2 regions of the Comamonas sp. 14P8.1.4 genome follow, and region 2 is predicted to be linked to the other one. Evidence: predicted binding sites of a transcription regulator. Region 2 holds the regulator's gene; the other holds the start of a gene.
The links. The regulator HrcA, encoded in region 2, represses chaperone genes, less so after heat shock. The targets are predictions, from matches to a motif close to TTAGCACTCNNNNNNNNNGAGTGCTAA.
Positions count from the first base shown of each region.

Region 1: a site for HrcA is predicted at 3,698-3,724, ahead of groES (co-chaperone GroES). Genes of this name have one in related genera too.

Region 1 is NZ_JBYOKN010000001.1:352,645-358,390, forward strand. Features, by position in the region: gene pgi (glucose-6-phosphate isomerase) at 1-1,413, shown strand, start outside; gene groL (chaperonin GroEL) at 1,562-3,211, opposite strand; gene groES (co-chaperone GroES) at 3,321-3,611, opposite strand; gene AC27VO_RS01650 (GGDEF domain-containing protein) at 4,028-5,194, opposite strand; gene AC27VO_RS01655 (GGDEF domain-containing protein) at 5,417-5,746, opposite strand, start outside.
Region 2 is NZ_JBYOKN010000007.1:116,732-122,477, reverse strand. Features, by position in the region: partial or broken gene AC27VO_RS12330 (hypothetical protein) at 1-223, shown strand, start outside; gene AC27VO_RS12325 (tetratricopeptide repeat protein) at 220-1,203, opposite strand; tRNA gene AC27VO_RS12320 (tRNA-Ile) at 1,364-1,440, opposite strand; gene hrcA (heat-inducible transcriptional repressor HrcA) at 1,494-2,501, opposite strand; gene AC27VO_RS12310 (NAD kinase) at 2,531-3,433, shown strand; gene recN (DNA repair protein RecN) at 3,437-5,092, shown strand; gene rapZ (RNase adapter RapZ) at 5,112-5,746, shown strand, end outside.

The sequences.
Region 1 (5,746 bases), on a different contig from region 2:
CAGCTGGCGCACGCGTGCAGCGTGCACACGCTGCGTGACGCCATGCTGTCGGGTCAGGCCATCAACTGCACCGAAGGGCGTGCGGTCATGCACTGGTTGCTGCGCACGCCACGTGATGGCGGGCTGCTGCGTGCGCATGCACTGGCGTGGGATGGCGCGCTACACCACGCCCTGGATGAAGTGCACCACACCCTGGATGCCATGCTGGCCATGGCGGAGCAGGTGCGCGCAGATGCGCATATCACCGATGTGGTCAACATCGGTATTGGTGGCTCGCACCTGGGCCCTGAAGTGGTCGTACAGGCGCTGGAAGACTGGGTTGATACCAGCAAGAGCTTCCACTTCGTCTCCAATGTGGATGGGCATGAACTGGGTCATGTGCTGCGCAAGGTGCGCCCTGAAAGCACCTTGTTCTTGATCGCTTCCAAATCGTTCACCACGGCGGAAACCATGCTCAATGCGCATTCAGCGCGTGAGTGGTTCTTGGCGAACGGTGGCAGTGCGGATCAAGCTGCCGCATGCAGTATTGACCGGCACTTTGTGGCGTTGACGACGAACACGGAGGCTGCCGCCCAGTTTGGCATCTCGCGCACACTGGGTTTCTGGGACTGGGTCGGTGGTCGTTTTTCCCTGTGGTCGGCGATTGGTCTGCCGATTGCCATTGCGATAGGTGCTCAGCAGTTTCGCAACATGCTGCAAGGTGCGCACGAGATGGATGTCCACTTCGCGACCGCGCCGGATGCGCAAAACTTACCCATGCGCTTGGGGCTGCTGGATGTCTGGAACCGCAACTTCTGTGGTTTTGACAGCCGTTGCATTGCGCCGTACAGCCATGGTTTGCGCCGTTTGACCGCCTATTTGCAGCAGCTGGAGATGGAGAGCAATGGCAAGCGCGTGACGCGAGACGGTGTGGCACTGGATGTTGCCACCGCACCGATTGTCTGGGGCGAGCCGGGTACCAACGGCCAGCATGCATTTTTCCAGATGCTGCACCAGGGCCAAGATGTGATTCCGGTGGAGTTCATTGCCCTGCGCGATGGCGGCAAGTATTTGGGGGCGCACCACCAAAGTCTGGTGATCAATGCGATTGCGCAGGCCCAGGCATTGATGCTTGGCCGCAGTGGTGAAGGCGTGGAACGTGACTGCCCTGGCAATCGCCCCAGCACGTTTTTACTGCTGCAGGCGCTGGACCCTGCATCGTTGGGGGCTTTGATTGCGCTGTATGAACACCGGGTGTTTGTTTCGGGGGCCGTGTGGGGTATCAACAGCTTTGACCAGTGGGGCGTAGAGCTGGGCAAGCAGCTGGCCCAAACGCTGCGCCAGCGCCAGCAAAGCCACGATTGGGCAGGCGTTGATCCATCGACGGTAGCACTCATGCAGCGCTTGGCAGAATCACCGGTCAACGGTAACTAAAAATAAGAGCTACTATCGCTGATGGGATAAGCGCTAGTAGCTGTTTTTATCCGGATTTTGATCCATCAAACAAAAAGGCCGCTTATGCGGCCTTTTTGTTGGTGTGCAGCCACCGAAGCTTTGCAGCTTCGGTGTAGCGGCTTGGCAATTACATGCCCATACCGCCCATACCGCCCATACCGCCCATGCCACCCATGTCAGGGGCACCAGCTGCTTCAGCCTTAGGAGCGTCAGCGATCATGCACTCAGTAGTCAGCAGCAGCGAAGCCACGGAAGCGGCGTTCTGCAGTGCAGTACGAGTCACCTTGGTAGGATCCAAGATACCCATTTCCAGCATGTCGCCGTAGGTGTCGTTGGCAGCGTTGAAGCCAAAGTTGCCCTTGCCCTTCAACACTTCGTTCACGACCACCGAAGGCTCGCCACCGGCGTTGGACACGATTTCGCGCAGAGGCGCTTCTACCGCAGCCAGCACCAGCTTGATACCGGCGTCTTGCTCGACGTTGCCAGTCTTCAGCTCGCCCACGGCTTGCTTAGCGCGCAGCAGTGCCACGCCACCACCAGCCACGATGCCTTCTTCCACAGCAGCGCGGGTAGCGTGCAGGGCGTCTTCCACGCGGGCCTTCTTTTCCTTCATTTCGACTTCGGTGGCAGCGCCTACCTTGATCACGGCAACACCGCCGGCCAGCTTGGCCACGCGCTCTTGCAGCTTTTCACGGTCGTAGTCGGAAGTCGCTTCTTCGATCTGAGCGCGGATTTGCTTCACGCGGGCTTCGATTTCGTCAGCAGCGCCAGCACCGTCGATGATGGTGGTGTTTTCCTTGCCGATTTCAACGCGTTGGGCTTGGCCCAGGTCTTCCAGAGTGACCTTGTCCAGAGTCAGGCCCACTTCTTCAGCGATGACCTTGCCGCCAGTCAGAATGGCGATGTCTTCCAGCATGGCCTTGCGACGGTCGCCGAAGCCAGGAGCCTTCACAGCCACCACCTTCAGGATGCCGCGGATGGTGTTCACCACCAAAGTTGCCAGGGCTTCGCCTTCGACATCTTCAGCAATGATCAGCAGGGGACGGCCAGCCTTGGCAACTTGCTCCAGGGTAGGCAGCAGGTCGCGGATGTTGCTGATCTTCTTGTCGAACAGCAGCACGAAGGGGTTGTCCAGAATCGCAGCTTGCTTTTCGGGGTTGTTGATGAAGTAGGGCGACAGGTAACCGCGGTCGAATTGCATGCCTTCCACAACGTCCAACTCGTTGGACAGGGACTTGCCTTCTTCCACAGTGATCACGCCTTCCTTGCCCACCTTGTCCATGGCTTCAGCAATGATGCTGCCCACGGATTCGTCGGAGTTAGCGGAGATCGAACCCACTTGGGCGATTTCCTTGGAAGTGGTAGTGGCCTTCGATTGGGCCTTCAGTTGCTCAACCAGAGCAATCACAGCCTTGTCGATGCCGCGCTTCAGGTCCATGGGGTTCAGACCAGCGGCTACGTACTTGGAGCCTTCGCGCACGATGGCTTGGGCCAGCACGGTAGCGGTTGTGGTGCCGTCACCAGCGATGTCGTTGGTCTTGGAAGCTACTTCCTTCACGAGCTGAGCGCCCATGTTTTGCAGCTTGTCCTTCAGTTCCACTTCCTTGGCCACGGACACACCGTCCTTGGTCACGGTAGGGGCACCGAACGAGCGCTCCAGCACTACGTTGCGACCCTTAGGGCCCAGAGTTACCTTGACCGCGTTGGCCAAGATGTTCACGCCTTCAACCATGCGTGCACGTGCTTCACCGCCGAATACTACGTCTTTAGCTGCCATTTTTGGCTCCTAGAAATTAGGTTCAAATCGGCTGCTAGGCCTTGTCAATAAAGCACTAGCAGCTATGAAATTCAATGTCTTGAAAGAAAGAGGTAATCGCCGCAGGGAATTACTTCTCAACAACCGCAAACAGGTCGTCTTCCTTCATCACCAGCAGTTCGTTGCCGTCGATCTTGACGGTCTGGCCGGAGTACTTGCCGAACAGCACGCGGTCGCCAACCTTCACGTTCAGAGCGATTTGTTCGCCCTTGTCGTTGCGCTTGCCAGGGCCCACAGCCAGCACTTCGCCTTGGTCAGGCTTCTCAGCAGCGTTGTCGGGGATATAGATGCCCGAAGCGGTCTTGGTTTCGTTCTCAAGGCGCTTGACGATCACGCGGTCGTGCAAAGGACGCAGGTTCATAACATCTCCTAGATATCAATCAACAGGTGGTTAGGTCCGGAATCCTGTAGCAACAGGATGTCTTTAACTGGTGTGGGGCAAGGCTGTTAGCACTCAACCCCATCGAGTGCTAATAATAAGGTAAAAATTTCCAGTTTCAAGAGGCGGGTTTTAAGCCAAGGCGTTGCTACGGGGGTGAAATGTCGCGAATTTGACGTTGAGGCGTCACTTGGTCATTGCGCAAAGTCACCGAGCCAGGGCGCTGCACTTTCGTTGGCTTGGGGCCTGTGCATGCCAGATGGCGGTGAGCAGGCTAGGCGCCAGGCTGGAGGGTGCCAGACGGGTGATGCCCGCAGGCTTTGTGGGCTCAGCCAGATTGGTTGGTCGCAAGGTCAAAAGCAACAAGGACCCTCTGGCGCACTGGTTGCCATGCGCATTCATCGGAGTTCGTGCTCGCAGGCTTCCTGCTCATCCATGGATGCTTGGTGCGGCGCCATCGCCTGTGAGGCTTGGGCCGCGCTGCTGTGTACCCGGTTGCGGCCGTTGGATTTGGCGTGGTACATGGCCGCATCGGCCTGGGCCAGCAGGGCGGTGGTGTCGGGGCAGGTTGCATCCGCTTCGGCTACGCCAACGCTGATGGTGACATGCAGTGTCGTGCCATTCACGGGCACCACGGTGGCTTGTACGGCCAAGCGCAGCTTTTCTGCCAGCTGCAGCGCATCGTGGCTATCTGTGCCGGCAAGCAGCACGCCAAATTCCTCGCCACCGAGCCGGCCGCACAGGTCCGCTTCGCGCAACGCGGTCTTGATCCGTTGCACCACGGCTTGCAGTACCCGGTCTCCCGCAGCGTGGCCGTGGGTATCGTTGATCTGTTTGAAGTGGTCGATGTCCACCAACAGGGCGCTCAGCGGCAAACCGTAGCGCCGGGTGTAGGCGAACATGGTATCGGCCTGCTCTTTGAAAGCGCGCAGGTTGTTTAACCCGGTCAACTCGTCGGTGCGGGCAGCGTCGCTGGCGATGCGGTGCTGAATCTCCAACTCACGGCGCAGGCGCAGGAGTGACTGCATGGCGCCCGAAAGCTCACGCGTCGTGCGCACGACGAAGGCGGAGAACGTCAGGGTGGTCAAGGCCAGCAGGCGCTGCTCGGTGCCTGGTTCGGTGAGCAGCCACAGCGTTGTGGGCAGCAGCACCAGCGCCACGGCGACCAGCGTCATGGAGCGATAGGCCGCGTAGGCAGAAATTGCGCTGCCGGCCATGCCGACCGCAAAAAAGAGGGTGATGACTTGCGACAGCAGGTTGTCGCGGGACATGAGCAGAAAAGCGCCAATACCCCAGACCCCGGCGATGAACACCAGGGTGACCCAATACACGCCTTCCCAGCGGGCCGGTGTACGGTGCTCGGTGGCACTGCGGCTGTACGCCCAGAACAGAGCCAGGCGAATCGTGCCGGCCAGAAAGAGTGTGATGAGCCACGGCTTGATGACCTGGTGGTTGCCAAGGTCGTGCTGCAGCCAGGAGAGCACCAGTGCCCCGCCCACGCTGCCAAGTGTGGCCAGAAAGGACTGTCGGAACAGGAGTTGCAGCTGGTCGGTACGGACCTGCATGGCAACGGACCTGCTGGTGGGGTGCTCTGGCGCGGACAAGCGTGACATGGGCGGTGTGGCGGGCTGTGCGGGGGAGGACGCAACATCATACTGGCGCCTGCCGTGCCATTGGGCTGCTGGATGTGGCCTGACTCTGACAGCGGCCTGTCTTGCATTGCTTGCACCGGGCCGCAGGACCGCGATGGCAACCCGCCGAGCGGTAGCGTTGTTCTGTGCTGCCGCTTAAGCCGACACACCTTCCGTGGCCATTGGCGCTACGTGGTGGTGCAGAACCTGAAAACAGGCCTGGTCGCGCCCTTGGCGCTTGGCTTGGTAGAGCAGTCTGTCAGCGCGCTGAAAGACGCTGTCTTGCGTGTCATGCAGCGCAATATTGGTGCCCCCCATGCTGGCCGTCAGGTGTGTGGCTGTCGGAGAGGCTTCGTGCGGCAGGTTCAGGGTGTGCAAGGCGGTGCGCAAGTGCTCCAGGTGCTGGGGCAGGATGTCTGGTGGCATGTCGTAGATGGCCAGAGCGAACTCTTCACCGCCCAGGCGTACGGGCAAATCCATTGGTCG
Region 2 (5,746 bases):
ATTGCATTACCCCATCCAACACGCCAGCGAGTTTGACAAAGCCATCATTCATGCGGAGAAGATACGCCGCCGGTTAGGCTGGATGCCGGGGATTGCACATGGCGAGGGGCCAAAGCCAAAGGGGATGCATTGGAAAACTTATCGGCGTTTGAAGCACCATCATGCAGTTGCCGAGAACACTGTAGCTAATCTGACACTGAACCTTTGCCAACGCTATTACTAGCTCTCTTGAGACTTTCTGAGTGCTTGTAGAGAGCGCTTAACGCCTATCTTCGGGTTCATGGCTAACGCCTTTTCAAATGCCTCAATAGCCTCACTAACTCGCCCCATGTGCTGCAAAGCTTGCCCTCTGTATTTGTACGCAACCGCCCCATATGAGTTGTCATCGGCGGCCCCTGCAACAAGAGCTTTTTCTACAGTATCCAGCACTTGCAATGCTTTTTCCGAAGTCAACTCAGATTCATTCAGTAGTTCCGCACATTCATTGAGTAGCACTGCATAACTAGGGCTACCTCGCTTTGCTAACTTGAATTTTTCGGCATCAAGAAATTGCCCTTCAGCGTCGTAAAAAAAAGTCCCAAGCTCTTTCAAGACCACACCAAAAGTAGAGCCAGTTAAGTCAAACACATACCCATCAGCCCAACCCGTAGAAGGGTGCACGGAAAACAGTTGGGTATTGCTTGGAACATGAATCACACTCAGTTGCGACGCATCCTCCTTAACCTTGGAATTACATGTTTGGGATAGCACAAATGAAGCATCATCAGAGATTGCAGCGTTGTAGAAATTCGCTTGCACGCTCTTAGTAGCCAACAGCGCTCCATATTTCGAAAAAACATAGAGTTCACCAGTGACACTGCTACCCTTCGCTCTATCCAGCACAACAAAAATTCCGTTGTCTGCTACATAGCACTGCGCAGGCAAACAGCTACCTTGCATCACATACAGGGCGTTCTCGTGGAGATTGATGAGTACATATGACCCACTATGGTTCTTATGCGCATCCACTGACCCGCCATGCCATCCTATCAACCACTCTCCAGAGGGGGAGCATTCCGCCCGGCCCGTAAAACCAAGACTTTTTACGGAAGCAATACCTACGCGTCCTTGGCGAAAGGACACATCACCCTTAGGCAACAGGCTGGAATCTCTAGGCTTAAGAATTTTTGCTTTAGCTGCGCTGAAGATTTCAAAGATACCCATTGCTGCCCCTAAAAAGTCACAGTGAGGCACAAGTCTATCAGCGCCCCCCGATAACAACTTGAGCCAATAAACTCGCCAAATTTGGCTACACAGTGGCTACATGAGCACAAAAAACAAAAAGCCTGCTACGTAAAACATAGCAGGCTTTCTTTATGTGTATTGGTAGGGCGTGGCGGACTTGAACCGACGACCAAAGGATTATGAGTCCTCTGCTCTAACCAACTGAGCTAACGCCCCGGCCGCATTCTGCGGATTCATACGAACCCTGCAAAACCTGCTTATTGTAGCGGCTAGCGCTGGTGGCTCAACGCATTGCTGACCAACTTGGACGTTATGTCCACAATTTGAATCATCTTGTCATAGTGCATGCGCGTGGGGCCAATGACCCCCAAAGTTCCCACCACTTGACCATCCACTTCGTAGGGTGCGCTAACCACTGACAGCTCTTCAAAAGGTACAACCTGGCTCTCTCCACCAATGTAGATACGTACTCCATCGGCTTTGCTCGAGAAATCCAGCAACCGCAAAATCTGGGTTTTTTGCTCGAACAGGTCAAACGCACGACGCAAATTGCCCATGTCACTGGAGAAATCGCTGACGGACAGCAAATTGCGCTCGCCTGAAATGATCACCTGCTCTTGCAATTGCGGAGACATGGCCTCTGCACTCAAACTCACCGCCGCCTGCATCAGCTGTGCGACTTCGCCGCGCAACTGCTCCACTTCTTGCTGAATTCGTTCGCGCACCTGCTCAATATCGAGTCCTGCGTAATGCGCATTGAGGAAGTTGGCAGCCTCCACCAGTTGGGATGAAGACAGCTCCACATCCGTGAAGATCACGCGGTTTTGCACGTCACCCTGCGGCGAGACGATGATCACCAGCACACGGCGCTCAGAAAGCTTCACAAACTCCAAGTGTTTGAACACCGAGCTGCGGCGTGGCGCCATGACCACACCGACGAACTGCGACATATTCGACAACAGCTGCGCCGCATTGGCGATCACCTTTTGGGGCTGTTCCGCCGCCAATTCGGGGGCCACCAGGCCACTGTTTTGCACCGTCAGCATGGTGTCCACAAACAATCGATAGCCACGCGCTGTAGGGATGCGCCCCGCAGAAGTATGGGGACTGACAATCAGCCCCAGCTCCTCCAGGTCAGACATGACATTGCGAATGGTCGCAGGCGACAATTCCAGTCCAGAAGCGCGCGACAAAGTCCGCGACCCCACTGGCTGGCCGTCCGAGATATAGCGCTCGACCAGCGCTTTCAACAATAACTTGGCACGTTCATCGAGCATGCTTTGATTTTAATGATGTAATTTCCGGTATGACGTCCAAGTTTCGCCATGTAGCACTGGTGGGTAAATACCAATCTTCCACCACCTCCGGCCCTGCTACCGATCAGTCCCGCCAAGTCCTTCAAGATATTGCAGATTTTCTGCAACTGCAGGGCTGCGAAGTCGTGCTCGAGGCCGAGACCGCTGCGCACACCGGTTTGCACAGCCGCTTCCCCGCCATGGATGTGGATGGGCTCGGTCAACACTGCGACCTGGGGATTGTGGTGGGCGGTGACGGCACCATGCTGGGTATTGCGCGGCAACTGGCCAAATATGGCACTCCATTGATCGGCATTAACCAAGGCCGACTGGGTTTTGTGACCGATATTCCACTGGACGATTACCCACAAGCACTGCTGCCCATGCTGCAGGGCGAATATGAGCAAGAATCACGTCCCCTGATGCACGCCAGCGTCGTGCGCCAGGGCACTACCGTTTTTGAAGCGCTGGCCATGAACGATGTCGTGGTCAACCGCGGTAGCACCTCCGGAATGGTCGAGCTGCGCGTGGAAGTGGATGGCCGCTTTGTCTCCAACCAGCGGGCTGACGGCTTGATTGTGGCCACGCCCACAGGCTCCACGGCATACACCTTGTCCGTCGGCGGCCCCCTGATGCACCCCTCCATCCCCGCGTGGCTGATGGCGCCCATTGCGCCGCACACCCTATCCAACCGTCCCATCGTGCTATCAGATCAGGCAGAGGTCATGATGGAAGTGGTCAGTGGCCGCGATATCAGCGCCAACTTTGACATGCAGTCGCTCGCATCGCTGTTGCACGGCGATCGCATCTATGTGCGCCGCTCGGAGCACAGCGTTCGCTTTTTGCACCCCGTGGGCTGGAACTACTTCGCTACACTGCGCAAAAAGCTGGGCTGGAACGAAGGGGGCTATTGAGAAATGGCGCTCAAACGCATTGCCTTGCGCGACTTTGTCATCGTCCAGCAGCTGGACCTGGACTTGCACGCAGGCTTTACCGTGCTGACTGGCGAGACCGGTGCTGGCAAATCCATTCTGATTGATGCCCTGCAACTGGTGCTGGGCAGCCGTGCCGATGCCGGTGTGGTACGCGAAGGCGCATCGCAAGCCGATATCAGCGCCGAGTTTGATGCCCCTGCACACCTGCACAGCTGGCTGGAAGATGGCGGTTTTGCGCAGGAAGAGACCCTTCTGCTGCGCCGCGTGATCGACAGCCAGGGCCGCAGCCGCGCCTGGATCAACGGTGCGCCCGCCACCGCGACCCAGTTGCGCAGCCTGGGCGAAGCCCTGCTGGACATTCACGGCCAGCACGCTTGGCAAAGCCTGACGCGCGCAGAAGCTGTGCGGGAGTTGCTGGACGGTTACGCCAACGTCACCACCCAGGCCTTGCGCCAGCATTGGCTGGTGTGGCGCGCTGCCGCCAAAGACCTGGAACATGCCATCGCCGCGCAAGACAGCTTGCAGCGCGAGCGTGAGCGCCTGCAGTGGCAAATTGGCGAGCTGGAAAAGCTCAGCCCAGGTGCCGATGAGTGGGAAGAGCTGAACACTCAGCACACCCGCCACTCGCACGCCCAAGCCCTGCTTGAAACCGCCCAAGGCGCGCTGTTTCTGCTGGAAGACGATGAAGCAGGGATTAGCAGCCCCCTGGGCCGTGCGCAGGATCTGCTTCAAGACAAAGAGCACCTAGAGCCCGAATTTCAAGCGATTGCTGACGTTTTGGCTTCCAGCCTTGCGCAGATCAATGATGCCCAGCACTCGCTGCAAATCTATTTGCGCCGTACCGAACTGGATCCGGAAAAGCTGGCCGAGCTGGATGAGCGCCTGTCGCTGTGGATGCAGCTGGCCCGCCGCTACAAGCGCACGCCCGAAGAGCTGCCTGCCCTGCTGCAATCTTGGCGCGATGAACTGCGTGCCCTGGATGCCGTGGTCGACATTGACCGCTTGCGCCGCCACGAGCAGCACACCCAAGAGGCCTACCACGCTGCGGCGCGCACCCTCTCGCAGCAGCGCGCCAAAGCGGCGCCCAAGCTTTCGCGCGCCATCACCCAGGCCATGCAGGGCCTAGGCATGCAAGGCGGCAAGTTTGAAGTTCAGCTGGACAAGCTGAGCGAACCCAGCCCCCATGGCATGGACAGCGTGCAGTTTCTCGTCGCGGGCCACCCCGGCGCCACCCCCAAACCGATTGGCAAAGTGGCCTCTGGTGGTGAACTCTCACGCCTGTCGCTGGCGATTGCCGTCACCACCAGCGAGCTGGGCCATGCAGGCACTCTGATTTTTGACGAGGTGGACTCCGGCGTGGGCGGGGCTGTGGCCGAAACCGTCGGCAAACTGATGCGCGCCTTGGGCAAAGACCGCCAGGTGCTGGCTGTCACCCACCTGCCCAAAGTCGCTGCCTGTGCCGACCAGCACTACGTCGTCGCCAAAAAGCGCGACAAGACGGGCACCACCAGCACGGTGGCTCCAACCAACACACAGCAGCGCGAGCGTGAGATTGCCCGCATGCTGGGCGGTGAAAAAATCTCGGACACCACCATGGCCCATGCACGCGAGATGCTGCAAGCCGCCACGATGACTTGACCCCACCCAAAGGCCCTCGATGACAGATTTGGAAATTGTGCTGATCACAGGCATGTCCGGCTCCGGCAAATCCGTGGCCCTGCATGCACTGGAAGATGCCGGTTATTACTGCGTGGACAACTTGCCGCCTGAGCTGCTCGAAAATTTCGTGCGCCTGCAGCACGTGCACCACGGCAAGCGTGTGGCCATCGCCATCGACGCCCGCAGCGCCGCCAGTCTGCCCAACCTGCCCCGTGAGTTGGAGAAGCTGCAACGCCTGAAGGTCTCAGGCCTGCACCTGCATGTGGTGTTTCTGGATGCCTCCACCAGCACGCTGGTGCGGCGCTTTTCGGAAACCCGCCGCCGCCACCCCTTGTCGCAATCCGAAGGGATTGATGGCCGCCAGGATCTGGTGCAGATCATTGAACGCGAGCGCGAGTTGCTGGGTGATATCCGCGAATACGCGCATGTCATCGACACCAGCAACCTGCGTGGCGCCCAGCTGCAAAGCTACGTCAAAGCGCTGCTCAAGGCCCCGACCAACCAGATGACGCTGGTGTTCCAGTCCTTTGGTTTCAAACACGGTATTCCGGTGGATGCGGACTACGTGTTTGATGTGCGCATGCTGCCCAATCCCTACTACGACCTGGAACTGCGCCCCCTGACCGGCAAAGA